Regions from separate parts of the Bifidobacterium sp. SO1 genome, predicted to be linked through region 1. Evidence: riboswitches for the same ligand, from Rfam matches in the RefSeq annotation. Region 1 holds a riboswitch; each other region holds the start of a gene.
What was found. A riboswitch is a leader RNA that binds a small molecule or an ion and turns the genes downstream of it on or off. The one in region 1 is predicted to bind thiamine pyrophosphate.
Positions count from the first base shown of each region.

Region 1 (7,417 bases):
TGGGATGCGCGGTGTGCGCGAAAACCGGCCTTGAACCCGGAACGCCCGCCTATTGTGTAGGCGAGCGTTGTCCTTGTCGATAGATTAGGTTTGTGTGCGCCGGATGCCCGGGAACGGTCACATAGTGGACGGATCAGGCGTTCTTGCCTAGAATCTCGTCGACGATCTTGGGCTTTTCCGTGAGCTGGCCGGTGAATCCGGGGCGGATATCCATATGCAGCACGAGGCTCGTGCGGTATCCCTGCTCGGCGAGCTTCTTGGCGGCCTCGCCGGCGACGTGCAGCACCTCGTCAAGATCGCCCTCGACATCGGTGAACAGCGCGTTGGTCTCCTGAGACAGACCGGATTCGCGGATCACCTGAATGGCCTGGGCCACGTACGGCGAGACCTCGGAGCCAGCGCCGGAGACGGACACCTGAATCGCGGCGACCGTGTTGAGGTAGGGCTTGCCGGTCTTCGGGTCGATGGGGACTTCCTGCTTGACGGCATTGCGATCAATAGGCATGATGGTTGCTCCTTTGTGTTCAACGGCTCGGTCCTGCAATTACGGACGCGCCGTTGGCGCGGCGGATTTTTGCCTTCGTTCGGCTTTCGCCTCGCTCAGGGCTCGCCTACAGGAAGCCCACAGGGCTTCCTGCTTAACGGCTCGCCCATGCGTGGTCCATCGGGCCGGAACCGTGGCCGAGATTGAGTTGGGCATTGAGCGCGCCGGTCAGATAGTTCTTGGCGTGCCGGATCGCGTCGGGCAGCAGCTCGCCTTTGGCGAGGTTCGCGGCGATGGCCGACGACAGCGTGCACCCGGTGCCATGCGTGTTCGGATTATCGACGCGCGTACCCGGGAACCATGTCGCGGTGCAGTCCGGTCCGACCAGCAGATCGTTCGCGTCGGTCACGCCGTGCCCGCCCTTGACGAGTACCGCGCAGCCATATCGGCCGGCCACGGTGCGGCCGGCCTGTTCCATCGCGGCATGCGCGTCATCGGCCTGTGCGAGCGGCGAGACGGCAGGGGAGAACCATTGCGCGGTGTCGAGCGCGGCGGACTGATGCTGGATCAATCCGACCAGCTCCTCGGTTTCGGGGATGTTCGGCGTGACCAGCGTCGCCAGCGGGAACAGCCGTTCGGTGAGGGCCGCGATCGCGTCATCGTCGATGAGCTTCGCGCCGGACGTGGCGACCATGACCGGGTCGAGCACGATGTTGCGCGCGTGATGCGCGGCGAGACGGTCGGCGATCGTCTCGATGATCCCGGCCGACGAGACCATGCCGATTTTGACGGCCGCCGGCGGGATGTCCGCGAACACCGCGTCGATCTGCGCGGCGACCATGCTCGCCGGCACGTTCTCGACCGCGGTGACGCCCATCGTGTTCTGCGCGGTGATCGCCGTGATCGCGGACATGCCGAACACGCCGTTGGCGAGCATGGTCTTGAGATCGGCCTGCATGCCCGCCCCGCCGGACGAATCCGACCCGGAGATCGCCAGTACGGCGGGAAGCGTGGTGGGCATGCAAGTTCCTTTCTGTTGATGGATACGGGTCACTGGGCGGTGGTGTAGAGCTTGCCGCCCTGCTCCTTGAACTTCTCGCTCATCGCGGCCATGCCCTTGGCGATCTCCTCGGCGGACTCGTTGACGATCTGCTCCTGCTGAGCGGCGTTGCCGAACTGCTTGCGGATGTTCTGCGAGATGGCCATCGAGCAGAACTTCGGGCCGCACATCGAGCAGAAGTGCGCCATCTTCGCCGGCTCGGCCGGCAGCGTGTCGTCGTGGAACGCGATCGCGGTGTCCGGATCGTAGCTCAGGTTGAACTGGTCGAGCCAACGGAACTCGAAGCGGGCCTTCGAGATCGCAAGATCACGATCCTGCGCGTGCGGGTGGTGCTTGGCGATGTCGGCCGCATGACAGGCGATCTTGTACGCGATCACGCCCTGCTTGACGTCGTCCTTGTTCGGCAGACCCAGATGTTCCTTCGGCGTCACGTAGCACAGCATGGCCGTGCCGTAGCGGGCGATCTCCACGCCGCCGATCGCGGACGTGATGTGGTCGTAACCCGGCGCGGTATCGGTCGTCAGCGGCCCCAGCGTGTAGAACGGCGCGTCGTTGCAGATCGCCTTCTCCATCTCGATGTTCATGCGCACCGTGTCGAACGGGATGTGGCCCGGGCCTTCGATCATGACCTGCACGTCCTTGGCCCACGCGCGCTTGGTCAGCTCGCCCAGCGTCATCAGCTCGGCCAGCTGCGCCGGATCGTTCGCGTCCGCAAGCGAACCCGGACGCAGGCCGTCGCCCAACGAGAACGCGACGTCGTACTTGGCGAAGATGTCGCACAGCTCGTCGAAGTGCGTGTACAGGAAGCTTTCCTGATGATGCTGCAGGCACCATTCGGCCATGATCGAACCGCCGCGCGAGACGATGCCGGTCACGCGGTTCGCGGTCAGCGGCACGAAGCGTAGCAGCACGCCCGCGTGGATGGTCATATAGTCGACGCCCTGCTCGCACTGTTCGATCACGGTGTCGCGGAACAGCTCCCAGCTCAGCTTCGACGCGTCGTCCTCGACCTTCTCCAGCGCCTGATACATCGGCACGGTGCCGATCGGGACAGGGGAGTTGCGCAGAATCCATTCGCGCGTGGTATGGATGTCGTTGCCGGTGGACAGGTCCATGACCGTGTCCGCGCCCCACTTGGTGGCCCACGTCAGCTTCTCGACCTCCTCGTCGATGGACGAGGTGACGGCCGAGTTGCCCATGTTCGCGTTGAGCTTGGTGAGGAACGCGGAACCGATGATCATCGGCTCCGCCTCGGGGTGGTTGATGTTGCACGGCATGACCGCGCGGCCAGCGGCGAGTTCGGAACGCACCAGCTCGACGTCGCAGTTCTCACGCTCGGCCACGTACTTCATCTCAGGGGTGATGATGCCGTGGCGGGCGTACCACATCTGCGTGATCGGGTGGTCCTTGGCCTTGAGCGGGTTGTGCTTGCGGCCGCGCCATTCCTTGGTGGCCTTGCCGCGCTTGATGGCGCGCTTGCCGTCGTCCGCGAGGTTGCGTTCGCGGCCCTCGTACTCCTCAACGTCGCCGCGGTCGAGGATCCAGTCGAGGCGCAGGGGCTTCAGACCCTCCTTCGGATCGCACTTGGGGCCTTCGGTGTTGTAGTCGTGGAACGGCGGGTTCGGGCCGACGCCGGGCGTGTCCGAGAGCTTAATCTCGGTGTACGGCACCTCGAGATCGTAGGAGCCGAACTGGTTTTCGAAATGCACCGACTTGGTTTTGCGGATATGCGCCTTGTCGCGCTGCTTGGAGCCGCGGGCTGCGATGTCGACGCGCTGCTGCTTGGCGAGCTTCTGCGCCTCCTTGGCCTCCTTCGCGTTGGTGAACTTCGGCTCGGCGGACTCGGCGGCTGCGCCTTCGCTGGTTTCCGGCTTGGCGATCACGCGCTTGGCGTAGCCGTGCTTCGCGTCGCCGCGCACGGCCTTCCAGCCCTCGACCATCGCGCGGGTCGCGGCCTGCGGATCGTCCGCACCGGCGATCGCGGAGACAGCGAACCAGCCGGCGGCCTTGGTGTGCGCGAGCATGTCCATGTCGGCCGCGGTCACGCCGCCGCCGACCACGACCGGGAAGTCGCAGGCCGAGCAGATCGTGTTGATCTGGTCCGCGTCGAGCGTGCGGCCGGAACCGTCATTGCCACCGACCGAAGCCTCGGGCTTGGTCGTGGAAACGTGCAGCGGACCGGCGCCGATGTAGTCGATGCAGCCGTCGGGCAGCTCGTTGATGATCTTGACGAGGCTTTCGGTCTCCGCCGACAGGCCGACGATCGCGTCGTCGCCGAGCATCGCGCGGGCCTCGCGCGGCTCCATGTCGGTCTGGCCGATGTGCACGCCGTCGACCTTGATGCCCTTGTTGCGGCACTGCCACACGACATCCACGCGGTCATCGATCACGAACGCGACCGAATCGGACTTGTCGTTGTCCTCGATGATCTGCGCGATGTCCTGGGCAAGCGAGGTGATCTCCTTGGCGTCGGCATCCTTGGCGCGCAGCTGGATGAACGTCGCGCCGCCGCGCAGCGCCTCCTCGATCACATCGGTGACCGGTCGGTCGTGCGTGTCCTGCGGGCCGACGACGAAATACGCGGACAGGTCGAACGAGTCGCGCATCGATGCGAATGGATAGTTGTTCATGTGGTTTTCCTTTTGGGTTGATTAATAGGAAAGTCTTGGTTGATGTTGGATTGGTGCTGGCGGAGCCTTGGCTCCCTCGGCTGAGGGAGCTGGCAGCCGAAGGCTGACTGAGGGAGCGTAGATGGTGTGACCTTGATCTGTTTCTGACTGCCGGAATGCCGTTACCCCGTCACGATCGCGGAACCCGCCACCTGTGCGGGCGTGAGGTTCCACAACGCATCGAGGAAGTGCGGCTGGAACGTGCCCGGGCCGTCCGACTTCGCCTCGGCGATCTCGCCGGCGCGGTTGAACAGCAGCGAGGCTGCCAGCGCGGCCGTCAGTGGTTCGGCGACCGCTAGGTACGTCGCGGTCACGCCGCCCAGCGAGCAGCCGGCACCGGTGATCTTCGCCATCAGCGCGCTGCCGCCCGGCAGGCGGTAGACCTGCTCGCCGTCGGTCACGAGATCGACCTTGCCGGACACGGCCACCGCCGCCGTGCCGTGCGGCGCGGATCGAGCGAGGAACGCCGCCAGCGTCTTCGCCGGTTCGACCGCCGCATCAACCTCGTCCACCGACTCCACGCCGGCCGGCCGGCTCGCCTCGTCGGGGGAGACCAGTCCCCACATGGTCGCCAGCGCGATGATCTCGGACGCGTTGCCGCGCACGATCGTCGGGGGAGCGGCGCGGAATGAGCGCAGGATCTCCGTGCGGGTCTTGCCGATGCCGGCCGCGACCGGGTCGAGCACCCACGGGTGGCCGGACTTGCGGAACGCGCGGGCGATCTGCGGCAGCGCATCCTTGTAGAACGGCAGCAGCGTACCGACGTTGATGTAGTCCGCGCCCGAAATCGACGCGGTGTCGATCACGTCGTCCGGCAGGAAGCTCATCGCCGCGGTGCCGCCGGCCGCGAGCTGCGCGTTCGCGACGAGGTTGATCGTCACGAAATTGGTGAACGACTGCGCCAGCGGCGTACGTTCCCTGACATCGTGCACGGCCTGTGCGATGCGCTCGCGCAGATCGGCCAGATCGGTCGGTTCGGTGGCGGTTTGATCGATGCCGGCCTGATCACAGACGGAATGGTCGATGTCGGACCGACCGGCATCTGACTGATCGGTGCCTGATTGATCGGCGCAACCGCAACAATGCGACTGCGTGTCGGTATGCGAATCTTCGCTCATATCGCTGCTCCCTACGATGGTCTTAACCAACAGGTTCTAAGGGTCAGGCTCGCGCCTCTCTCAACCCGCCGCACCGGCCGGGTTCCCCTGCATTACGCTCCCGACGCTATGCCCCAACATGGACATATCCCCGTTCTTTCGTGTCCTTCCTCTGGCGTTTCTTGCCCGCCTGTGGTATTAAGGCGCTCCTTATATCACTGTCACGCTGTGCCTATAGACTCGGGAACGCTAACTAGTCCCCAAACCGTTCAAACCAGAAGGTGCATTGTGGCTGTATCCAAACTCGATGAAGTCGTGTCCCTCGCGAAGCGTCGCGGGTTCGTGTTCCCCGCCGGAGAAATCTACGGCGGCACCCGTTCCGCGTGGGATTACGGTCCGCTCGGCGTCGCGCTGAAGGACAATATCAAGCGCGAATGGTGGCGTTCGATGGTCGTCACCCGTGGCGACGTGGTGGGCGTGGATACGTCCATCATCCTGCCGACCCCGGTGTGGGTCGCCTCTGGCCACGTGGCTGTGTTCAACGACCCGCTGGTCGAGTGCCTCAACTGCCACAAGCGCAACCGCGCCGACAAGCTGCAGGAGTCCTACGCCGAGAAACACGGCGACAAGCTGCCCGAGAACGGCATGGCCGACATCGTGTGCCCCGACTGTGGCACCCGCGGCAAGTGGACCGAACCGCGCGACTTCAACATGATGCTGCGCACGCACCTCGGCCCGGTCGAGGACGAGAACAGCCTGCACTACCTGCGCCCGGAGACCGCGCAGGGCATCTTCGTGGACTTCAAGAACGTCATGACCTCGTCTCGTTCCAAGCCGCCGTTCGGCATCGCCAACATGGGCAAGTCCTTCCGTAATGAGATCACGCCGGGCAACTTCATCTTCCGCACCCGCGAGTTCGAGCAGATGGAGATGGAGTTCTTCGTCGAGCCGGGCACCGACGAGGACTGGCACCAGTACTGGATCGACGCGCGCACCCAGTGGTACCTCGACCTCGGCGTCAAGCCGGAGAACCTGCGCCACTACGAGCATCCGAAGGACAAGCTCGCCCACTATTCGAAGCGCACCGTCGACATCGAATACAAGTTCGGCTTCCAGGGCTCTGACTGGGGCGAGCTCGAGGGCATCGCGAACCGCACCGACTTCGACCTGTCGGCGCACGCCAAGCACTCCGGCGAGGACCTGAGCTACTTCAACCAGGCCACCGGCGAGAAGTACGTGCCGTACGTCATCGAGCCGGCCGCCGGCTTGACCCGCTCCCTCATGTGCTTCCTCGTGGACGCGTACGACGTGGACGAGGCCCCGAACACCAAGGGCGGCGTCGACAAGCGCACCGTGCTGCGCCTCGACCCGCGTCTGGCCCCGATCAAGGCCGCCGTGCTGCCGCTGAGCAAGAAGCCCGAGCTGCAGACCGTCGCGCAGAACCTCGCGTCCGACCTGCGCCAGCACGAGTGGATGATCGACTACGACGAGGCCGGCGCGATCGGCCGCCGCTACCGCCGCGAGGACGAGATCGGCACCCCGCTGTGCATCACCGTCGACTTCGACACGCTCGACGACCAGGCTGTGACGATCCGCGACCGCGACACCATGAACCAGGAGCGCATCTCCCTGGACAAGGTCGCCGAGTACGTCGACGCCCGCATCGGCGAGAAGCGCACGCACGTGCCGCAAAAGCCGGTCGCGATGGGCGGCGAGGCTTGGCCGGACTCCGTGAAGATCAACGAGGCCGGCGGCCTGTACTGATCCGCTGTTCGCCGAGCGGACCTCGGCCCCCTCTGATGAGGGGGCTCCCGGCGAAGCCGGGTGGGGGAGGGAAGAAGCCATAACGCCGATCTCTCCCCCAGTCATCCTGCGGATGACAGCCCTCTCAGCAGAGGGGGCCAAGTGCGTTATTGACCTTTGTATTCGATCCGGAACCTATTCCATCAGATGAGGGACAACATATCGTGACGAACAAGGATGCTGAAACCGTGCTCACGGCGCGTGACCGCGAGCGACTCGACCCGCGCGGCGACATGGCCGCGGCTGCGGGCGACGGATCGTCGCAGCCGGCGGCCGAGCCGTCCTCGTCGGTCTCGCCGGTGAC
Region 1 is NZ_JAFEJR010000003.1:180,680-188,096, forward strand. Features, by position in the region: gene JS541_RS04365 (thiamine-binding protein) at 134-505, opposite strand; gene JS541_RS04370 (bifunctional hydroxymethylpyrimidine kinase/phosphomethylpyrimidine kinase) at 639-1,505, opposite strand; gene thiC (phosphomethylpyrimidine synthase ThiC) at 1,535-4,174, opposite strand; gene JS541_RS04380 (hydroxyethylthiazole kinase) at 4,336-5,331, opposite strand; TPP riboswitch at 5,323-5,430, opposite strand; gene JS541_RS04385 (glycine--tRNA ligase) at 5,599-7,074, shown strand; gene dusB (tRNA dihydrouridine synthase DusB) at 7,278-7,417, shown strand, end outside.

Region 2 (7,417 bases), on a different contig from region 1:
CCGACGGTCGCCTGAGCTGCCAGCTGTACCAGCGCTCGTGCGACATGTTCCTCGGCGTGCCGTTCAACATCGCCTCGTATTCGCTGCTCACGTTGATGATGGCGCAGCAGGCCGGACTTGAGCCGGGCGAGTTCGTGTGGACGGGCGGCGACTGCCACGTCTACGACAACCACATCGACCAGGTGCTCGAACAGCTCGGCCGCGAGCCGTATCCGTACCCGCAGATCAGGATCCGCAAGGCCGACTCGCTGTTCGACTACGACTACAGCGACTTCGAGATCGTCGGCTACCAGCATCATCCGACGATCAAGGCGCCGGTGGCGGTGTGACCGGTGGCCGTGCCGGCCGTGCGGACGTCCGCCGCGTCGCGGTGTGACGTATCCGACATTCCGCGCCCGTCCCGCCGCCGCGTCGCGGTGTGACCGTACACTTGTCCCCAGTCCTAACCCCAAGGAGTGAGTGAAATGGAGCATGACAGTAGCCGCAGTGGCTATCACGAACCCGAGCCCGGAATCGCCGGGCTTGAGAGCGGGGAGGATTGGGGTGACGATTTCCCCAAGACCTTCTCGGTGAACCTGATCTGGGCCGAGGCGCACGACAAGGAAGGTCATGACGGCGCCATCGGTTTCCAAGGCGGCATGCCGTGGCATCTGGCCGAGGATATGAAGCATTTCAAGGAGCTGACCGTCTCGCATCCGGTGATCATGGGCCGCAAGACCTGGGAATCGCTGGATCCGAAGTACCGTCCGCTGCCGAACCGCGACAATATCGTCGTCTCGCATGACCCGCAGTACCGTGCGCTCGGTGCGACCGTGGCCGAAAGCCTGGACGATGCGATGGATTATGCGCGTCAGGAGGCGATTCCCGACGACGGCATGGACCGCAGCGAGATCTGGGTGATCGGCGGGGCGCAGCTGTTCCGCGAGGCGCTGCCGTTGGCCTCGAAGGCGTATGTGACGCTGCTCAAGGCCAAGGTCGACGCGGACACCTACGCGCCGGACGTGCGCGATCTGGTCGATCTTGGCCTGTGGCGCGTCGCCGACGAAAGCCATTGGATGAAGCCGGCCAAGCATGAGGACGGCATCGAGGCGTATCGTTTCGTGACCTACGAGAAGACGCGCTGACCGAAAGCCGACTGTACTCGACAGTAAGTCAGGCTGTATCTGACCGTAGTCGGTTGGTGCCGTTCGTCGCTGATCGTCACCGATCATCGTCGATCATGTACCGACCGATGCCGACCGTGATCGACGGTTCGTGACCGTATCCGATCGCGGTCTTACCCATCCCAGACCGAAATTGCGCGTCACCGCGCCGACCGAAAGCAGTATCGATGACCAGCAACCACCTGTACACCGTGATGACCGTCTGCACCGGCAACATCTGCCGGTCGCCGATGGCCGAGATCATCCTGCGCGCCGAATTCGAGTCGCGCGGACTCGCCGACCGCGTGCGCGTCATGTCCAGCGGCGTGTCCGACGAGGAGTACGGCAACCCGATCGACCGCCGCGCCGTGCGTGTGCTGCGCGCCGACGGCTATGAGATCCCCGCGCACCACTTCGCGCACCGCATCACGCGCGAGGAGATCAACGAAAGCGACCTGTTCCTGCCGATGACCGCGTCGCACATGCGCGCGCTGCTGCGCCAACTGCCGGCCGAGAAGCGCTCCGAAGTGCACATGTACCGCAGCTTCGACCCGAACCTGCCCAAGCCGGCGGCCGGACGCGAGGACGAGATCGATCTGGTTGACCCGTGGTACGGCGGCCCGCACGAGTTCCAGGTCGCGATCGACCAGATCAAGGAAGTCGCGCCGTACATCGTCGACTGGGTCGAGGCGCGGCTGGAGGCGTAGCTCGGGCCGTCGGCACTGCCTATCGTTTCGGCGGAGTATGATCCCCGGTATCTGTCGTTTCGATCGAGCGCAGCTTTTCATTCCTGTCATTTCGACCGAGCGCGGTTTTCTTATTGTCATTTCGACCGAGCGTAGCGAGCGGAGAAATCTTTCCAACGGATTCCCGCTCGCTTTGTGATATTTGCGACATCGATTCTGCACTATTGCCCGCAGCAAAGTCTTGACATTTGTAGCCGCATCCCCGTATCGTGTGAACGTGTCAAGCACGGGGGCTCGCGTGGCGAGCTGAGAGGGATGCGCCAGCATCCGACCGTCGAACGTGATCCGGGCAATACCGGCGAACGAAGTCCTTGAACGTCGTCTGGACTGCGCGCGCCGCGTGTGCTCGCCGGTCTATCGGCCCTTCTGCCGCGTCGCCCTCGCTTGAAGACAACGACAAGAAAGCGAGAGAGATTATGTCTACTGATTCCAAGACTCCGGCCGCGCGTCCGTCGCTGCGCTGGAGCGTCGCCGACATCACCGTCGCCGCCGTCATCGCCGTCGCATCCGGCGTGATCTTCTGGGGTGCGGGCATCGTCACGCAGCCGCTCGAGGCCGTGTTCACGTTCCTGCCCGGCTCCGACGCGCTGCTGTGGGGCCTGTACTACTTCGCCGGCCCGCTGGCCGCCATCATCGTGCGCAAGCCGGGCGCCGCGCTGTTCGCCGAAGTGATCGCCGCGCTCGTCGAAGCGCTGCTCGGCAGCCACTGGGGCGGTCTCGGCACCCTCATCCCGGGCCTCGTGCAGGGTCTGGCCGCCGAAATCGTCTTCCTCATCTTCGCGTACAAGGCGTGGAACCTCGCCGTCACCGTGCTCTCCGGCGCGGCCGCCGGTTTCGCCGGCATGGCCGTCTCGTGGGTCATGTACTACCTGAGCTACGACGCATTCTTCATCGTCACCGCGTTCGTGTGCAGCACGATCTCCGGCATCATCTTCGCCGGCGTGATCGCGTGGTTCCTGTACCAGGCGCTCGCCAAGACCGGCGCGCTCGACCGCGTGGCCGGTGGCCGCGACGCCGCCGCGCTCGTGTGAGCTGTCGGTTGGCTGACGGATCGGCCGTCCGACACGGCCGATGCGATTGATTGACTGAACGGTGACCTGTGATCGATATCGCGGGTCACCGTTTTTGATATGAAGGAGATGTTCGTTGGAGAACCTGTCGCCGAACATGCGGCATGATGCCGCGCTGATGGATACGTTCGCATCGCTGCTGTCCGATGCGCACTGCCATGCCGACGACGCGCGGTTCGTCGCCGTGCAGCGCACGTACGGTGTGAGTTCGGTGATCAGCTGCGCGAACGGCGACCAATGGCGGCATACGTTGTCATGGATCGACGGTGCGGCGGATGGTGACGAGACCGGCGGCGGTGCACGGACAGGGCCGAGTATTGATTCGATCGACGATCGCGCCGTGCCGGAAGCGCCGGGCGCGGTCGATGCGCGGCCGGACATTCGCGTCAGCTTCGGCATCCATCCGTGGGACGCGAACCGGTATCGCATCGAGGATGCGTTGCCGTATCTCGAACAGGCCGCGATCATCGGCGAGATCGGACTCGACGGCGAGTGGACCGACGTGCCGCTGGCCGACCAGCTGACCGCATTCGCAGCGCAGCTCGACTACGCGAGCCGGCTCCGCAAACCGGTCATCCTGCACACCAAGTCGCGCGAACGCGAAGTGCTGGAACTGATCCGGAAGTATCCGAATCGGTACATGGTGCACTGGTATGCGTGCGATCGTTGGCAGGATGAATATCTCGGCATGGGCTGCTACATGTCGATCGGACCGGATGTGACAGCCGACGAATCGGTGCGCTCGCTGGCGCGGCGGATTCCTGACGACCGGCTGCTTGTGGAAAGCGACGGGCTGGAGTCGCTGACATGGGCGTTGGGCCGCGAGTACGGCGTGGATGATTACGTTGGCGCACTGATCGACTTGCTGCGAACGTTGGCGGCGATTCGGGCCGGCGGGTCGTGCGGCGACGGTTGTGACGATCGGCGTGACGGTCGGTTCGGAAACGGGCCGACCGACGATGAGCCGCGACCTGACGGTCGGCTTGCGCATGATCGGCTGGAGACGGCGGCGATCGGTCTTGCGGCGCTGACCCGACGCAACCTGGCGGCGTTCTGCGCGCCTATTCCAAGCCGGCCGCTATAAATAATCCCATGACTATCGAAGAATCAACCGCCGATCAGACGCCGGACGCTCCGGGTGTGGCATCGGCTGCGTCGGACACGCAGGAACGCCCTGCGCTGTACGGCCGCAAGGTGCTCTCGTTCGTGCGCCGTTCCGCACGGCTCGACGACCGTTTGCAGCGTGCATGGGATACGTTTGCAGACACGTACCTGCTCGACATCAACGCGCGCGAAGGCTCTTTGGATGTGCGTGAAGGGCTGCGGGTCGACGCGGATTTCGTGCGCGGGACGTGGGGCAACGACCATCCCTTGATCGTGGAGATCGGCAGCGGTCAGGGCGAGAACGTGGTCGCCGCCGCGGCCGCTCGTCCGGACGTGAATTTCCTGGCGCTGGAGGTGTACGATCCGGGCGTGGCGCACACGCTGCTGCTGGCCGGCAAGCAAGGTCTTGCCAACCTTCGCATCGCGCAGGTGAACGCGCCCGAGCTGTTCAAGGCGTGCGACCCGGGCGTGCTGGCCGAGGTGTGGACGTTCTTCCCCGACCCGTGGCCGAAGATGAAGCACCACAAGCGGCGCATCGTGCAGCCGGAACTGGCCGGCGACGTGCGGCGCGCGCTGGCGGACGGGGGAATGTGGCGCATCGCCACCGACATCGAGGACTATGCGCTGCACGTGCACGAGGTGATGGACGGCGTGGAGGGTTTTGCGAACGTCGGCTCGCTGACCGTGAGCCTGCCGACCGGGCACGTGGGCAAGGGCAATGCCGATACTGCGGCCGACCTGCCGCACGCTGACTTCCGCGAATCGGAACGGTTCGACGGTCGCGTGCTCACCAACTTCGAGAAGAAGGGCCTGGCCGCGGGCCGTGTGATCCACGACTTCACGTACAGGGCCGTGTGAGTTCGCCGGAAGGCGGACACGCTGGCCGGAAACTGGAGCGCCGGCGGATCGTACTTGATGACGGTCGATCCGCCGGCGCCTTGGTATATAGAGAGCTGAAAAGCCCGAAATTCCAACGATCGGAGCGTGTGATGCCGTCGTGGAGCCATGGCGACACGCCGATTTGCGCAACTCCGTGGTCTCGCGTATTATCAATCGAGTTGTTCGCCCCCATCGTCTAACGGTTAGGACACCAGACTTTCAATCTGACAACGAGAGTTCGACTCTCTCTGGGGGTACTCACCGGCTCCGGGTTCCACGAGGTATCGTGGCCCGGAGCCTTTTGTTTCCAACGGTTTCAGGCCGCCAGCTTGGCCTTCAGTTGCTCGCACAGGAAACCCGGCGGTGGCCACTGCCACCAAAGATGCACCTCCGTCACTGCTCATTCCGCGCATCATCTGCTCGTACATCGACGCATCCAGCAGGGAGAGCGGGGGGACGTTGAAGAATTCCGCCACTGCGGCGATGTCCTGGATGGTCCAGGAAGTCTTGCCGGTCATCTTCGCGGACACGGCGCCCCTCTTCAGCCCCAGTGCCGCGCAAAGTGACTGCTGGGTCATCCCGCGGCCGGTCAGCTGCATGTTGACGTTCCAGATGAATACCCTCTGCAGGTAGTCGCCGAGTCCATTGGATTCGGGCAATGGTTCGATTTTTGCCATATCAAGTCCTTTCAGATTGGAGTTGTCCAATATCGATGGACATAATCCTACAACAATGATTTGCTGCTGTGCAAGTTTCTTGATATATTGTCTATTGTGAATGGACTGACGGCAAAAATAATGGATTCTCCGATGCGTCGCTATATGACGGCGGCGGGTCTGAGCTGCCGAGACCTCGCGAGGGAGATGGGTACGTCCAAATCCTCGGTCGCGGGAAAGGTCAACGGCTCGATACCGTGGCAGCAGTCCGACCTGATCTGGCTGGCCATTCACCGAAACCTGTCCCCTGGGTATGTGCTCGGCATCGACGCCTATCTCACGGATGGCGGGTGGAAACCCGAAACGAGAATCCCCGGACCGGCTGGAACCCGGCGCGGGGATTGAACGGCAACAACCATGGAGCCGCGGGCGCGCATATCCGCCAAGATCAGACGCCCGTCGTTCCGATTCCCCGAAGGAGGGTCATCGCCATGACCGATTCTACCAATACCGCCGGCATTCGCCCGGCATCCGTCTTCGAGCCTAATCGCCAGCGCGACGCCGCGCGGCGGACGACGCGGGCCGGCGGCAAAGTCGATCTGCGCATCGCGAAGGCGCATGTGCTGTCCATGCTCGCCCACCCGTCCCGGGGCTCGCGCCGCTGAGGCGCGCGTCCGCGGACCGTTTCCCCGATACCGGCCGAACCATGTGGTGGCTGGTCGTTGCCGCCGTGTGCGTGTCCGGCGGCGTTCTCTCGTATGCGTTGTGCCGCGCCGCCCGTCTGGGCGACGACATCGGCGCGAGGCTGCGCGAACGCCGCGAAGAGGACCCGGAGCATGACGGCGGGAAGGTCGAACGATGAGCAGCAGAGCCGAGAACTGGGCATGGGAGCGCGACGACGTCAAGGGCATCACCAAGTTCGTGCTGGTGTACCTGGCCCGCCGCGCCTACTACGACGATGGCGCCGCCGCGTGGCCGAGCGTGGAGACCATCGCGTTCAACTGCGGGTGCTGTGAGCGCACCGTGATCCGTTCGTTGCAGGAGTTGGAGCGCAAGGGCTACATCAGGCCCGGCGATCAGGAGATGTCGGCGCGCAACCCGCGCACGCGCAAGCCGATCGCCAAGGGACACCGCTCGCGCGTGTGGGACGTCGTCATGGACGGCGACCACGCCGCCGAGAACATCGAGGAGAAGCCCAGGAATCTGGACGCGCTGGCGGAAGGCGACGGAAAATCGAATCCAGACAAGGACAATTTGTCACCCGACGGATTGTCACCCGAACCGAAGGGCGTGGAGCCGAGGACAAATTGTCCCGGAATCTTGGACAGAAAGTCACCCAATAGACAAGTGATAAACAATTCTCCCCTCATCCCCTTCGGGGATGCTCCCCTCAACGCCGAACAAGCCCCCACGAAGACCGAACCCGTTCCGGCGACCGATTGGGGCAAGGCCCTGCCTCCAAGGGGCTGCAGGAACCCGCTATGGGTGCCCGAACCCGGCAAGCTGCCCGAGCCGGTCACGGAACGCGCCGGCCAGGAGGTGCGCGTGCTCGACGGCATCCGCCGGCGCATGCTCGCCGTGGACCAGAGGTTCGATGTTCCGGCGACCATGGCCGACCGCAAGGCCGTCCACTCGCTGCTGATCGATCGCCCGTACGGCGAGATCGTCGCGACGATGGACTGGGCGTACCGCAACCGCTACTGGCTGCCCCGGCTCACCAGCGGCGCCAGGTTCGCCGCGAACTACGTGCAGCTGCGACTGGAAATGCTCACCCATCCCGATCCGACGGGCAAGCGGGCGTCAGACGCCCCGCTGCCGGT
Region 2 is NZ_JAFEJR010000001.1:174,294-181,710, reverse strand. Features, by position in the region: gene JS541_RS00815 (thymidylate synthase) at 1-329, shown strand, start outside; gene JS541_RS00810 (dihydrofolate reductase) at 465-1,124, shown strand; gene JS541_RS00805 (low molecular weight protein-tyrosine-phosphatase) at 1,331-1,849, shown strand; TPP riboswitch at 2,106-2,213, shown strand; gene JS541_RS00800 (ECF transporter S component) at 2,305-2,919, shown strand; gene JS541_RS00795 (TatD family hydrolase) at 3,035-4,042, shown strand; gene trmB (tRNA (guanosine(46)-N7)-methyltransferase TrmB) at 4,051-4,920, shown strand; tRNA gene JS541_RS00785 (tRNA-Glu) at 5,127-5,198, shown strand; gene JS541_RS00775 (hypothetical protein) at 5,751-6,002, shown strand; gene JS541_RS00770 (hypothetical protein) at 6,089-6,262, shown strand; gene JS541_RS00765 (hypothetical protein) at 6,304-6,459, shown strand; gene JS541_RS00760 (helix-turn-helix domain-containing protein) at 6,456-7,417, shown strand, end outside.
Region 2: linked by a shared signal. The riboswitch ahead of JS541_RS00800 (ECF transporter S component) and the one ahead of JS541_RS04380 (hydroxyethylthiazole kinase) in region 1 are both predicted to bind thiamine pyrophosphate.

Region 3 (7,417 bases), on a different contig from region 1:
TCGTCTCCGACGCCACGAAGGCCGGCCTGAGCGACGACTACACCGTCTCCTCCGCCGACGTGGAACAGTACGAGTCCAGCCTCGTGCCGCTCGATAACCTCGCGCAGTTCGCGCTGACCCTGCTGTGGATCGTGCTTGGCGTGGGCGCGGTGGTGCTCGTGGTGCTCACCCTGTTCAACGTGCGCGAACGCAAGTACGAGGTCGGCGTGTTGACGGCGATCGGCGTGAAGAAGGTCAAGGTGGCCGCGCAGTTCACGTTCGAGCTGCTCGTGGTCACGATGATCGGCCTGGCGCTTGGCGCGGCGGGCGGTGCGATCGCCTCGGTGCCGGTGTCGAACCAGCTGCTGGCCGCGCAGGTCGAACAGCAGGAGTCTCAGGCGTCCAGCCAGAACGCGCAGTTCGGCCGCGACATGCAGGGGCCGGGTGCGCCGGGCGGCTCGTCATCCAGCTCTTCTGATTCGTCCGACTCCGATTCGTCCAGCAACAGCTCGTCGTCTGACAGCTCGTCGTCCTCCGAGTCGAACTCGAACAGCGCGCCGAGCCAGCCGAGTGGCAACGGGCCGCGCGGCATGATGGGCCAGGCCGTGAACTACGTCTCCAGCGTGAACGCGACCGTGAACCTCAAGATCGTCGGCCAGCTCCTGCTCATCGGACTCGGTCTGACTTTGGTCGCCGCGCTCGTCGCCGTCGTGTTCGTCATGCGCTACGAGCCGCTGCAAATCCTCGCGGACCGCTCGTAATCACCGGCCCATGGCTCCCCTCCCGCCGAGGGGAGCCATCCATCACACTTCATCGCACAAGGACTTTCATCATGACTGAACCAACCCCTATTCTCGAACTCGACAACGTCAGCTACTCGTACACCAAGGGCGGCAAGAAGGTGCTGAACAACATCAGCCACACCTTCCGCACCGGCGAGGTGTATTCGATCACCGGCCCGTCCGGCGCAGGCAAGACCACGATGCTCTCGCTCATCTCCGGACTGACCTCCCCCCCCACCGGCGGCAAGGTCGTCTACAACGGCAAGGACCTCGCCAAGCAGGATCGCTACGACTACCGCAGCCACGACATCGGCGTGATCTTCCAGAGCTTCAACCTGCTGCCGCAGCTGACGGTGGCGGAGAACATCATCCTGTCGATGGACGCTTCGGGCAAGACGTTCGACAAGCCGAAGAAGGACATCGCGGTGCAGCTGCTCGAACAGGTGCATCTTCCGGCCGAATACGCGAACGAGCGCATCCTGCACCTGTCGGGCGGCGAGCAGCAGCGCGTGGCGATCGCCCGGGCGCTAAGCTACGATCCGAAGGTCGTGGTGGCGGACGAGCCGACCGGCAACCTCGACATGGCCACGCAGGACGATATCATGTCGATCTTCCGGTCGCTGGCCCACGACGAGGACCGCTGCGTGATCATCGTGACGCACAGCCCCGAGGTGGCCGCCGCCTCCGACGAGGTCTTCGAACTGGCCCCGCTGCGCCGCCATCGCTGACCGGGTTTCGTGATGCATGATGAAAAGCTCCCCGCGAGAATACGTTCCCGCGGGGAGCTTTCGTCATGACGGCGACGGCAGGCTGACGATGCGAACCGATTACGAAAGCAGCGGCTGGTTCCAGAAGCCGGTCTTGATGGCGACCGCCAGCGCGAACACCGGCACGACCACGGCGATCACATAGCCGACCGCGTCAATACCATGCAAACGGGAAACACGAGCCTGCGAGCGCGGCCGGTCGGAGCCGAAACCGCGGGCCTCCATCGCGGTGGCGAGCTTGGTGGCACGGCGAATCGAGAGCACCAGGAGGCCGAACGCCTGCGCCATCGCACGCTTGACCGCGCCTTCATCGCCGAGACCGCGCGAACGGCGCGACAGGCCGAGCGCGCGCCAGTCGTCCTGCAGGAGGGTGAACATGCGCATGCCGGCCAGACCGCCGTACACGAACCGGGACGGCAGATGCACGAGCTGGACGAGTCCGTCGGCCAGATCGGTCGGGTCGAGGCCGAGAATGAGGATGACCGATGGCATGGCGATGGCGAGCACGCGCAGGAACATCGCGCAGCCGAGGTACAGGGAGCCTTGCGTGACATGGATGACGCCAAGCTGGAGGTAGCTCGCGCCGGATGCCTGACCGTACAGGACGATGGAGATGAACGCGCCGGCAGCGCCGACCCAGATCGGCCAGGTCTTGCGGCAGACGGCGAGCGGGTTCACGCCGCCGATCCACAGCAGGATGAATTCGAGGCCGAGCGCGATGGACGCGCTTACCACGTCGAGGCTGAAGAACATGGGGATGCACATGATCAGGCCCATCGCGAACCGGGTGACCGGGTTGAGTCTGGCGACGAACCATGACGGCGACGCCGGTTTGGCCGCCTCCACGCGTTCGGTCGTCGGAGTGACGTGCACGGTCGCGACGATGTCTCCATCATGAGAATTCGCCTCACCAGTGTCATTTCGACCGGAGCCGGCCTCACTCATGTCATTCCGGCCGGAGCGAAGCGGAGCGGAGAAATCTTTCCGGACGCCATCACGCGAAAGAAGATTTCTCGACTCGCTCCGCTCGCTCGAAATGACAGGGTGAGGACCATGCTCGCTCGAAATGACAGGGTGAGGACCATGCTCGCTCGAAATGACAGGACGGGAGCCATGCTCGCTCGAGACGCCAGCGCGCAGACCGTCCTGCGTGAACATGATGCGGCGGGCACCGAGCGCCTCGACGAGCGGTTCGTCGTGCGTGACCATGATGACGGCGGAGCCTTCGTCTCGTGCGATGGCGATGAGCCGCATCATTTCGGTCCATGTGGCGAAATCCTGGCCGAACGTGGGTTCGTCCATGATGAGCACGCGCGGCGCGGCGGCCAGCATGGAGGCGACCGAAAGCCGTCGTTTTTCGCCGCCCGAGAGCGTGTACGGGTTGGCCGGCGCGAAACGGGTCAGGCCGAGCCGAGCGAGCATGTCGTCGGCGATGCGGTTCGCCTCCTCGTCCGTCTTACCCATCGATGTGGGGCCGAGCGCCACTTCGGCGCGCACGCTCGCCGTGGCGAACTGGTGTTCCGGTTCCTGGAACACCATGCCGACCCGGCCGAGCAGTTCGCGGCTCTTCCATTCGTGCGGGTCGTCGCCGCGCCCGTCCGGCACCATGTCGGTGCCCACACGCACATGCCCGGCGATCGGTGGCAGCAGTCCCGCCAAGGTGAGCGCAAGCGTGGACTTGCCCGCGCCGTTCGGCCCCATGAGCGCATACACTTCGCCGCCGTAAAACTCGAGGTTCACGTGTTCGCCGAGCGCCTTGCCGCGGCCGAACGACAAATCGTCGGCGCGCAGCACCGGTTCGCCGGCATGTTCGGGGTCAATATGGGATGCCGGGTTGAGCGGCCGCATCCGCCCGTTCGGATCGCGGTACTCAGTTGGGATGCGACGACCGGGCACCCACGCGCCGCCGGCCGCGAGCACGTCGCCGACCGTGGAGAACACCCCATCGGGCGTGCCGTCGGCGATCACGCCGCCGGTCAGATCGTCCGGGTCGGGCTTGCCGAGCACGATCACCCGGTCGATCAGGTCGAGCCATACGTCGATGTGATGTTCGACGACGATCATCGTCTCATGCGTGGTTTCGAGCACATGCCGAACCGCGTCGTGCACCTCGCGCACGCCGGCCGGGTCGAGGTTCGCGGTCGGCTCGTCGAGCAGCAGCAGTCCCGGATGCATGGCGAGCACGCCGGCAAGCGCGAGCCGCTGACGCTGACCGCCCGACATGTGTTGCGTGGACCGGTCGAGCGCAAGGTCGCCAAGCCCGACGATGTCCAATGATTCGTGCACGCGCTTCCAGATCTCGTCGCGCGGCACGCCGAGGCTTTCGCAGCCGAATGCGGCGTCGTCGCCCACCCGTTCGAGGATGATCTGCGAATCGGGATCCTGCAATACCAGTCCGGCACGGCCTCGTGCGGCCCGCGCGTCAAGTCCGTCGACGGTGAGCGTGCCTTCCTCTTCGCCGTCGTCGGCACCGCCGAGCACGCCGGCGAGCGCAGCCATCAACGTGGATTTGCCTGCGCCGGACGCGCCGAGCAGCAGCACGCGTTCGCCGGGCCGGATGTCGAAGTCGACGTGCCGCAATGCGAAGTCGCGCCGCGTGGTGTGCCGCCATCCCCAGTCGTGAGCGCTGACCGCGGCCGGCGCGATACCGGTTTGCGGAGTCGATGCGATGGCAGGCATGGTATCGGCCGTGATGTCAGACGCACCGTCGGCCGCGGGATCAGCAGGGGAAGAACTGGTCATCGAATGCTCGACCATTGGATCGCGCCTTTCCTCTGGGACGCCGGCCAGATGGCCGAACGCCAACGAATATCAGGCACGGGAAGGCGACATCCGTACGCCGGCATTACCCGGTCACGTTCAATCGGTCGGGACGAATCCCATCTCAGCCATGCCGTCGCGGCCAATACCCGCAACGGTTCGCAGCTCCCGTGTCAACCCCACGAGCATAACCCACCCCGAAGTCAAGGTCAGCGGGTCTTGAAGTAGCGGAAGAGTTGGGATTCGCGGACGAATAGTCCGGCGAGGACGGCCGCGAGCATGCTGGCGGCGAACAGCGCGAGCGGCGCGCGTATCGCAGACAAAAGGATTGCAACGGGGTCGCCGGCCGCCATGCGCCAGCAGTAGGCGGCGATGAGGCTGCACGCCGATATGGTCCCGAGCCCGCTCCACGTGAGCGTCTCCAAGCCGATGCCGAGCAGTTGCGCGCCTTTGGATTGGCCGCAGTGCAGCGCGCCCGCGTATTCGAGCCGGCGTCTTCGCACGCCCACGACGCCGATCAGCAGTCCGGCCGCGAGTCCCGCGCAGGGCATCCACCGGGTCATGCGGCTCGTGTACGAGTCGTGCGCGTCGTAGTGCGAGTCGAATCCCTTGTTGACCGCCATGACGCCGGCCTGGCCACCCGTCGACTCGCCGGAGACGATCACGGTCGAATACAGCAGGTTGTCGGTCTGACCACTGGCGGGCCATTGCCTGGCCCAGCATTCGCCGAACGGCGCGGCTGACGCGGACACCGGCACGACGAGCGCGTATGCGAGACGCGTATCGCGCCCGTCGTTGGGCCATGCGAACACGCCCGCCACCGTGGCGCCGCCGTGGTCGGTGGCGAGCCGGGAACCGACCGTCAGGCCGAAATCGTCGGCGAGATCGGTGGACACCCAGATGCCGGACGCATCGACCGTGTCCGATACCGGCGTGGATGACGCGTTCGCCTGACGGTCGCCGGCGGCGAGAATGCGCAGCAGTCCGGGCGTGACCTCGTACGACGCGATGTCCTTGCCCGGCGTGGACAAGGGCGTGACCTGGTCGCCGGCACGCAACGCGCCGGACGCGTCCGGGCCGTTCGCCGCGTCCGGCAACCGGTCGCACACGGTCCCGTCGATCAGATCGCCGGACGCGATGATCATGCGCGTGTCGGCCAGCGCGTTGATGCGCGTGACCGCCTGCGTCTCCAGGCCGACGACGCCCACCGCCTCGTATCCGCCCAGCAGCAGTCCGGAACAGAGCACGGCGAGCATCATCGCGACCGCATGCGTGGTGCCCGACTCGATGTCGCGCACGCATTCCGAGACGATCGAACCAATCCTCATGACACACCACCCCGCTCACCCGCATCACCACCGGCCGGCATGTCCGTATCCTCGCCGGGGCGCGGCGCGTAGTCGGCCAGGTCGATCACGCGGCCGCACGCGTCGCGCGTGTCCGGATCATGCGTGGCGACCAGCACGATCATGCCCTGACCGGCCAGATTGCCCAGCACATGGCTGACCGAACGCGCGGTGCGCGTGTCCAATTGCGCGGTCGGCTCGTCCACCAGCAGCAGATCCGGTCTGGAGCACACCGCGCGCGCCAGCATCAGCCGCTGCGCCTCCCCGCCCGACAGATCCGAGAACCTGCGGCCGGCCGCGTACTCCAGATCGAACAATCCCATCGCGGCCAACGCCTCGGGCTCCGCGTCACGCCGACGCATCCCCTTGGCCAACAAGGGGAACACGACATGATCCAACGCGGTACGCCGCGCGACCCCGTACGGGTTCTGGAACACCCAGCCGACACGCTCCACGCCCACGCGCTCCACCGTGCCCCGATACGGCTTCTCCCAGCCCGCCAGGATCGACAGCAACGTCGATTTGCCACAGCCCGAAGGCCCGCACACCGCGACCGTCTGCCCCGGTTCCACCGTGAAATCCAACCGTTCGAACAACACGTCCGTGCCCGGGAACCGGTGCGCCAGCCCATGCGCCGTCACGCGCCTGCCCTCACCCCGCGCAGTCCCCGGCACGATCCGCGGGACCACGACGTCGTCCGCGGCGCCTCCCGCGCCACCGGCCGCCACGCCGCGCATCACCGGCAGCTTTCAGCCGCGATGCGGCTGCCGATCGCCACGCGGGCGATCGACGACACGTCAGGCCCGCCATCCCCGGTCCGCACCAGGCTCGCGCCCAGTTCGGAACCCACGATCGACACCCTCACCACGTCAAACGCGCCCGCATCATCCGGGGAACCGTCCCTCGGCACCGCGACGCAACCCTGTGTACCGTCCACGCCGAACACCGCGCCGGCCGGCACGCGCAGCACCGTCACCGGCTCGGCCAACGCGAGCGACGCGCCCAACCCGGCCGCCAGCGTCGCCTCGTCCATCAGCCGGTAGTCATCGCTCGCCGCGACCCTGTCCAGGAACGCCGCATCCGTGATCTCGACGGACCCGGCCGGCAGCGTACCGGTCTGGCCGAGCACGCTGACCGTACGATCCATATCCGCCGCCCGCCCGTTCTTGACCGTCAACCTGGTCAACATGCCGGGCACCTGGCCGACCGCCATGCCCGCCGTCACACCGACGCCCACGACCGCGTCCCACGAGCCGACCCGCACCGACACGGCCGGAATCCACAACACGTCCGCGATCCGCAGACCCCCGTCCGACGTGTCGCCCCGATCGTTCATCAACCGGCGCACGCCCTCGGACGTGTCCCACAGATACTCATCCGAACCGGGCACGCCGCCATACCCCAACCGGTTCAGCTCGTTATTCAACGCGAGCACGTCATCGCCCCTGTCCCCGACGACCAGATCACGATACAAGGGAGTGGCCGTGCCCAACGCGACCACCACACGATCGTTCACCCTATACGCGGCCTTACCCGACTCCAAACCGCCCGCGGACCAGTCCGCGGTCACCGTGCCCGACACGTTGCCGACCAGATCACGCGCCGACGACACCGTCGGAACCAACGTCACCTGCTGCGAACCCGCATACTCCTGCACGCCCACCGGCACGCTCGTCACCTCCCCAGCGGCACCCAACAACCCCGGAGCACGATCAGGCAACCACAACGCACACGCCCCCACCGCCAACGACACCGACACAACCACCGCCAGCAACACCCACGT
Region 3 is NZ_JAFEJR010000020.1:14,863-22,279, forward strand. Features, by position in the region: gene JS541_RS12565 (ABC transporter permease) at 1-740, shown strand, start outside; gene JS541_RS12570 (ABC transporter ATP-binding protein) at 812-1,489, shown strand; gene JS541_RS15060 (ATP-binding cassette domain-containing protein) at 1,589-4,207, opposite strand; TPP riboswitch at 4,342-4,470, opposite strand; gene JS541_RS12580 (hypothetical protein) at 4,498-5,616, opposite strand; gene JS541_RS12585 (ATP-binding cassette domain-containing protein) at 5,613-6,275, opposite strand; gene JS541_RS12590 (hypothetical protein) at 6,371-7,417, opposite strand, start outside.
Region 3: linked by a shared signal. The riboswitch ahead of JS541_RS15060 (ATP-binding cassette domain-containing protein) and the one ahead of JS541_RS04380 (hydroxyethylthiazole kinase) in region 1 are both predicted to bind thiamine pyrophosphate.

Region 4 (7,417 bases), on a different contig from region 1:
CCTGCACGACGCCGGTTCCGGCCTGACCCCGCAGTACGCGATCGAAAGCGGCGAATACGTGGCCCGCGCGCGCCGCATGGCCATGAAGGCCGGCTACGGCGACCCGTCCGTCACCACGTCGATCGCGCCGGAGAACTCGCTCGCCGCGTTCGCCGCCGCCGCCGAGGCCGGTTACGGCATCGAGCTCGACCTGCAGCTGACGAAGGACGGACAGGTCATTGTCGTGCACGATCCCGATCTCAAGCGCGTGGCCGGCGATCCGCGCCGCGTGGCCGATCTGACGTACGACGAGCTGACCCGCATCCCCCTGTTCCCGAACGATGCTCCGGGCACCGCGATCGCGTCCGAACTGCCCGGCGCCGACGATCCGGCGACCGTCACAACCCCCGCGAACCCGCCGGCCGGCTACTACCAGCACGTGCCGCTGTTCTCGGACGTGCTGCGCGTGGTCGCCGGCCGTGTGCCGCTGATCGTGGAGTACAAGTTCGACGACAACGCCGCGTTCGGTTCGCGCGAAGAAGAGCTGGTGGAGAAGGGCGACGCGCTGCTGCAGGCGTACGACGGCGCGTATGTGATCGAATCGTTCAACCCGCGGGCCGTGGAATGGTACAAGAACCATCGTCCGGAAGTGTGCCGCGGTCAGCTGGCGGGCGGTGTGACGCTCGAGGAAGACGGTTGGCTGGAGTGCGTGGCCGGACTGCTGATCTTCGACTGGATGTCGCGGCCTGATTTCGTGGCGTATGACTGGCATGGCGGCAACTATCCGCAGGTTCGTGCGTCCCGTGCGATGGGCGCGACGGCTGTCTCATGGACCGTGCGCAGCAGCGACGAGTTGGCCGAGTGCGATGACTGGTTCGACCGTCACATCTTCGAGGCGTTCGTGCCCGAGCGCTGAGGCGGGGTGCCCATCTCATCTCATAGGTGGGTGAAATAGGACACCGAAAATCATAAGTGGGTATTTGTGGACTAGTTAGACTCCGATCGGAGGTCCAAATAGTCCACAAATACCCACTTTCGTTATTTCGACGTGTGGGATGGTCCGGATCTACCCACCTTTGCCGTTGTGAGATCCGGATTCACCCACTTTCCGTCTTTCCCCGATCCGGGTTCACCCGTCCGTCATCCTGTGAGGTCCGGGTTTGCCCACTTATCATGTCACGTATCACCGTGACGATCGGTTGATCGGTTCCGTGTACGACTTCGTCAGTCGACCACGCCGTAGAGGCGGTCGCCGGCGTCGCCCAGACCCGGCACGATGTAGCACTTCTCGTTGAGCTTCTCGTCGACCGCGCACACGACGACCTTGAAATCGATGGACGGGTCGATGTGCTCCTGCACGAACTGGATGCCTTCCGGCGCGGCGATGATGCACACCGCGGTGACATCCTTGGCGCCGCGCTCGGCCAGATAATGCGTGGCGGCGACGAGCGTACCACCGGTGGCGAGCATCGGGTCGATGAGGAAGCACTGGCGGCCGGTCAGGTCGTCGGGCAGGCGGTTCGCGTAGGTGATCTGCTGGGTCGGGTGCTCCTCGTCGCGCTTCATGCCGAGGAAGCCGACTTCGGCGGACGGGATCATCTTGGTCATGCCGTCGAGCATGCCGAGGCCGGCGCGCAGCACGGGCACGATGATCGGGCGGGGTTCGGCGATGTGCTTGCCGATCATCGGGGCGACCGGCGTTTCGATCGGCTTGTCGACCACGTCGAGGTTGCGGGTGGCCTCGTATGCCTCCAGCATGACGAGTTCGGAGACGAGCTCGCGGAAGGTGGCGGAGGAGGTGTTCTTATCGCGCAGGACGGTGAGCTTGTGCTCGACCAGCGGGTGATTCAAAACAGTGAGTTCCATAAGACCCAAGCGTACTACGAAAGCCCCGCGCAATCGCTGGCCGGGGAGGGGTGCCGCGCCGGACGTTTTGGGATGGCGGCGGGCGGGGACGTGTGTCTCGCCGGACGGACTGCCGCGCCGGATGATTGCTCGATACGTTGACGCACCGCGCGTCTATTCGGACGTCGGCGCCGCATCGTCCGGCGCCATATCGTTCCGACATCGCCCGGAATCGGACGGATCGCACGGCGGTCGCGCGGGACGGCATACAATAGCGGCCATTGCATACGGTTGCATCGATTGGCGATACGCGAACCGATGCACGTCCGATCGACCGGCTCTCTGCAACGAGAGCAAGAGAGAAAGAAGCAAGATGGCAGCATCACCCGTCCCAACCACGTCTCGCCACCCACGTGAGACCGACGACGTCCCCGTTCCCGCAACCCTGCGAAAATCGCTGAAAAACCGCCACATCCAGCTCATCGCCCTCGGTGGCGCGATTGGCACCGGCCTGTTCTACGGTTCGAGTGAGTCGATCAGCCTCGCCGGCCCGAGCATCCTGCTCGCTTACCTGGTCGGCGGTCTCGCGATCTTCATGATCGTGCGAGCGTTGTCCGAAATGTCGGTCGAAGACCCGAAGGCCGGCGCGTTCAGCTACTACGCCACCCGCTACTGGTCGAAGCGCGCGGGCTTCGTCTCCGGCTGGAACTACTGGTTCAACTACATCCTCGTGTCGATGGTCGAGCTGTCGGTCGTCGGCTCATTTGTCAACTACTGGTTCCCGAACATTCCGCAGTGGGTGTCCGCGGCCGTGTTTCTCGTCGTGATCGCCGCCGCGAACCTGCTCGGCGTGAGCAAGTTCGGCGAGTTCGAATTTTGGTTCGCGATCATCAAGATCGTGGCCGTCGTCGCGATGATCCTCGGCGGTCTCGCGGTACTCGTCGCCAATCTCCCGACCGCGTCCGGCATCAAGGCCAGCTTCGCGAACTGGTTCGCGATCGACGGCGGTTTCTTCCCGCACGGCCTCATGCAGCGCACGGCCGACGGCCAGTGGACCGGTCTGCTCATGGCCCTGTGCGTCGTGATGTTCAGCTTCGGCGGCACCGAACTGATCGGCATCACCGCGGGCGAGACCGAGAACCCGCGCACCACGATCCCGCGTGCCACGAACGGCATCATCTGGCGCATCCTCGTGTTCTACATCGGCGCGCTCGGCGTGATCATGGCCGTGGTGCCGTGGAACACGATCGACGGCAAGTCCAGCCCGTTCGTGCAGATCTTCGACTCGGTGGGCGTGCACGCGGCCGCCGGCATCCTCAACTTCGTGTGCCTGACCGCCGTGATGAGCGTCTACAACTCCGGCCTGTACGCGAACTCGCGCATGCTGTACTCGCTCGCCAAGCAGGGCAACGCACCCGCGTACCTCGGCAAGCTCAACTCGCGCGGCGTGCCGGTCGCGGGCGTGATCACCTCCGCGATCATCACCGCGCTGGCCGTAGTTGTCGTGTTCCTGTGGCCGGAGTTCGCGTTCAACTATCTCATGTCGATCGCGACGATCGCCGGCGTGATCAACTGGTCGATGATCATGATCACGGAAGTGCACTTCCGCAAGGTCGTCGCGGCCGGCGACGGTCCGGCCGAACTTGCCGGACTGCAGGGCAAGACGGCGTTGGACGCGATCCACTTCAAGCTGCCGTTCGCGCGCGTGATGCCGTATATCGTGCTCGCGTTCCTTGCGCTCGTCGTGGTGCTCATGTGCTTCTCGCCGAGCTACCGCGTGGCCGTGGTCGCCGGCGTGATCTGGCTGGCGATTCTGCTCGCCGCCTACCAGATCACGCAGGTGCGCAAGTAATCACGCGCGGTAATCACTTGCTGGCAGAGAGATAGTCGGCCGCGTTGGTCGGGCTGGACGGCACCGCATGACCCTCGGTCACGGTGCCGAGGCCCGCAAGATACGCTTCGCGGCCGGCCTCGATCGCGTGCTTGAACGCGCGCGCCATCACCGGGATGTTGCCCGCGGACGCGATCGCCGTATACGCCATCACCGCGTCCGCGCCCATCTCCATCGCCTCGGCGGCCTGGCTCGGCCGGCCGATACCCGCGTCGATGATGACCGGCACATGCGCGTTGGCGATGATCACCTCGATGAAATCGCGCATCCGCAGCCCCTTGTTCGAGCCGATCAGCGAGCCGAGCGGCATCACGCACGCCGCGCCCGCCTCCTCAAGCTGCCGCGCCGCGATCGGGTCCGGGAACATGTACGGCATCACCACGAACCCCTCCTTCGCGAGCATCTCGGTCGCGCGGATCGTCTCCGCGTTGTCCGGCAACAGGTACTTCGTCTCGTGCTCGATCTCGACCTTCACGAAATCGGTCTGGCACACCTCGCGGGCGAGTCGCGCGATGCGCACCGCCTCTTCCGCGTTGCGCGCGCCCGACGTGTTCGGCAGCATCGTGATGCCCTTGGGGATGTAGTCGAGCAGGTTGTTCTCGGTGGTGCGGCAGCGGCGCAGCGCCATCGTGACGATCTGCGTGCCCGCGTTCTCGATCGTGGCCTTGATGAGGTTCAGATCGTAGCGGCCCGAACCGAGGATGAACCGGCTCGTGAACTTGTGCCCGCCGAGGATGAGCGGATCGGCGTCGCCGGTCGCAATCGCGTCGTAGGCGTGGGCGTCCGGCTCGGGCAGCAGCGCGGTGTTCGTGGCAGTGCCGACGAGTTCGTCGAGCGTCGGTTCGGTGGGCGAAACGTTGGGTTCGGTGGATGGTGCAGTCATGGTTACTCCAGTCATGGTTACTCCTTCGTATTCGATGTCGTATGGATGCCGTTGGTTGCCGCGGCATGCCCGTTGCCGGTCGTCACGGCCGTCACGGCCGTCAGCCGCCCTGCACGAACGTGACGATCTCCACGGTGTCGGTGCCCTTGAGCATCGTCTGCGCGCGCTTTGCCCGCGGCACGATCTCGCCGTTGAGCTCGACGGCCACACGGGCCGGCTTGAATCCCTTGCGCTCGATGAACTCGGCGACGCTGATCGGCCCGTCGAGCTGCTCCTCCTGACCGTTGACGATCATCGGTTCCCCTTCCCCGGCCGCGCCGGATTCGAAAAAAAGGGTCGCTGAAGCAGCCGTACCCTGTGAGGTGGTGCGCCCCTTCATGACCCTTGTCGTAAGTATCACTGGTTGTTCTTGAATTATGTTGAGTTGTCGCGCAAACGATCATCCGAACAGCGGCGCGGCGACACGGTGACGAGTCCGCGCGCAACGACGATGCAACGGATGCGAAAACCCGCGCAGACTGAAAAAATGATCGCGAACCGCCGCGCATCGATTGCGACGGCGAAACAACCCGTTTCCTTACGGCGGCATGACCCGCATCAAGTTGACGGTCGAAGTTCGCGACTTCCTCTCAGCCCAGCCGGGCTCCCGTTCGGTTGCGTGACCATCATAAGCCCCGGGGTGCGACAGGGCATCCAGCGGCGGTGCGATCCGCCGTGAAACGATGAAGCAGCGTATCCGCGTCAGGGGCTCGCACGATGATGGGCGGTATGACGACGTTGCAACATGGCACTGATTTCGCGAACACGGTCGATTTCGCGGGGCATCGCATCTCCAGGCTCGGCATGGGCACGATGGCGCTCGCCATCGAGGGACGTCCGGACCGTGAGACGGCGATCGGCACGATCCACGCCGCGCTCGACGCCGGCGTGCGCTACCTCGACACCGCGTGGTCGTACTACCTGCCGACCGCTCCGGGCGCGGACGGCACGGGCGTTCCCGGCGATTTCGGGTACGGCGAAATGCTGGTGCGCGACGCGCTCGCCAGTTGGGACGGTCCGCGCGGCGAGGTGCTGGTGGCGACGAAAACCGGATACCGGCGCACGATCGACACGGACGTCGCGGCAGGGGAGGCTGTGGCGCAGGACGACCGCCAACGATTGCAGGCGGCCGGCAGCCGGTACGGTTGGATGGCCGATTCGCGGCCCGAGACGATGATCCGCGACGCGAAGGAATCGGCGCGTCACCTTGGCGTGGACGCGCTCGACCTGCTGTATTCGCACGGTCCCGATCCGGCCGTGCCGTACGAGGATCAGATCGGCGCGCTCAGGACGCTGCTCGACGAAGGCGTGATTCGCTACGCCGGCATCTCCCGCGTGAACAACGCGCAGATCGACACGGCCCGCGCGATCCTCGGCGACAAGCTGATCGCCGTGCAGAACCAGTTCTCGCCCTCGCACCCCGATCCGGAACATACGATGGAGCATTGCGCCGAACTCGGGCTTGATTTCGTGTGCTGGTCGCCGCTCGGCGGGTTCCTCGACCCGTTCGACCGGCATGCGTACGATCCGTTCCGTGCGGTTGCTGCCGCGCGTGGCGTCTCGTACCAGCGGGTGGTGCTCGCATGGGAGCTGACCCGGTACGACCGTCTGTTCACGATCCCGAGCGCCCGCAATCCGCATGAGATCAACGATTCGTTCGCCGCGACTGATCTGCGGCTGACCCCGGACGAACTCGCGCTGCTCGGCTGAGACCGGGCGAAACAACAGAGGCGTGGCGGTTTTCTCTCGCTGAGCGCTGGCTCAGCGAGAGAAAACCGCCACGCCTCATAACAGCGCGCTGTATGCGGCCGCGATGGAGCTGTGACAACTAACTAGAAGTTGCCGCCGTTCCACCCCCAGTCCGTCGTCGCCGTGTAGCGGATGTACGTGCGGTCCTGCGGAATGCCCAGCGTGCCCTCGAGCGCCGCCATGATCGACTCGGTCAGCTTCTCCCACGCCGAACCGGGCACGGAACGACCGAACACGTTCACCTCGACGTACGCCGCCGGCTTGTCGTCGGATCCGGCGAAGTAGATCGGCATGTCGTCCTCGAACGGGCACATCAGCCAGCCTTCGGACTTGCCGGGCACCGCGCTGATCGCCTTGCCGTACGCGGCCTTGAGCGCCTCGCGCTGCTCGGGCGTGGTCTTGACGGAGACGTGGGTGTGAATAACGGGCATGATTCCTCCTTGATACGTGTGTATCGTTGCCGCTTCCATCCTAATCGCCGTCGCGGCGGCGGAACAGCCGTGCGTCAGCCGAGGATGACGAAGGACTGCGGAGGCAGCGTGAGCGTGGCGCCGTCGACCGCGGGTTCGCCGATGGCGAGGCGGACGGCGGGGGACTGCGCGGCGAATTCGGTCGGGAGCGTGACCGTTTCGGTCTCACGACCGGGATTCATGGCGATGAGGAGGGGAAGACTGCCTGACTCGTTGCGCTCGCCCGAAGAGTCGACCGGAGTGCGCAGATAGGCGAAGACACGGCCGGATTCAGGTGCAGCGACCGGTTCGAACGCCGCGTTGGACCTCAGCGCGGGGGAGTCGGCGCGCAATGCCAGCAGCGACGTGATCCAGTGGTACAGCGAGTCGGCGCGTGCGGATTCCGATGCGACCGTAGGAACGGTCACAGGCGAGACGGCGCCGGTTGCGTCATGGGCCGTATCACCCGCCGGTTCGACCGGCAGATACAGCGCATCGGCGGGCGCGGCGGAGAAGCCAAGATTCGGCAGATCGCCGTCCCACTGCATCGGCGTTCGGCTGCCGGTGCGCGTGTAGCCGCCT
Region 4 is NZ_JAFEJR010000009.1:107,700-115,116, forward strand. Features, by position in the region: gene JS541_RS08755 (glycerophosphodiester phosphodiesterase family protein) at 1-895, shown strand, start outside; gene upp (uracil phosphoribosyltransferase) at 1,204-1,845, opposite strand; gene JS541_RS08765 (amino acid permease) at 2,198-3,676, shown strand; gene JS541_RS08770 (thiazole synthase) at 3,690-4,613, opposite strand; gene thiS (sulfur carrier protein ThiS) at 4,699-4,893, opposite strand; TPP riboswitch at 5,155-5,258, opposite strand; gene JS541_RS08780 (aldo/keto reductase) at 5,367-6,347, shown strand; gene JS541_RS08785 (phenylpyruvate tautomerase MIF-related protein) at 6,470-6,817, opposite strand; gene JS541_RS08790 (alpha-amylase family glycosyl hydrolase) at 6,892-7,417, opposite strand, start outside.
Region 4: linked by a shared signal. The riboswitch ahead of thiS (sulfur carrier protein ThiS) and the one ahead of JS541_RS04380 (hydroxyethylthiazole kinase) in region 1 are both predicted to bind thiamine pyrophosphate.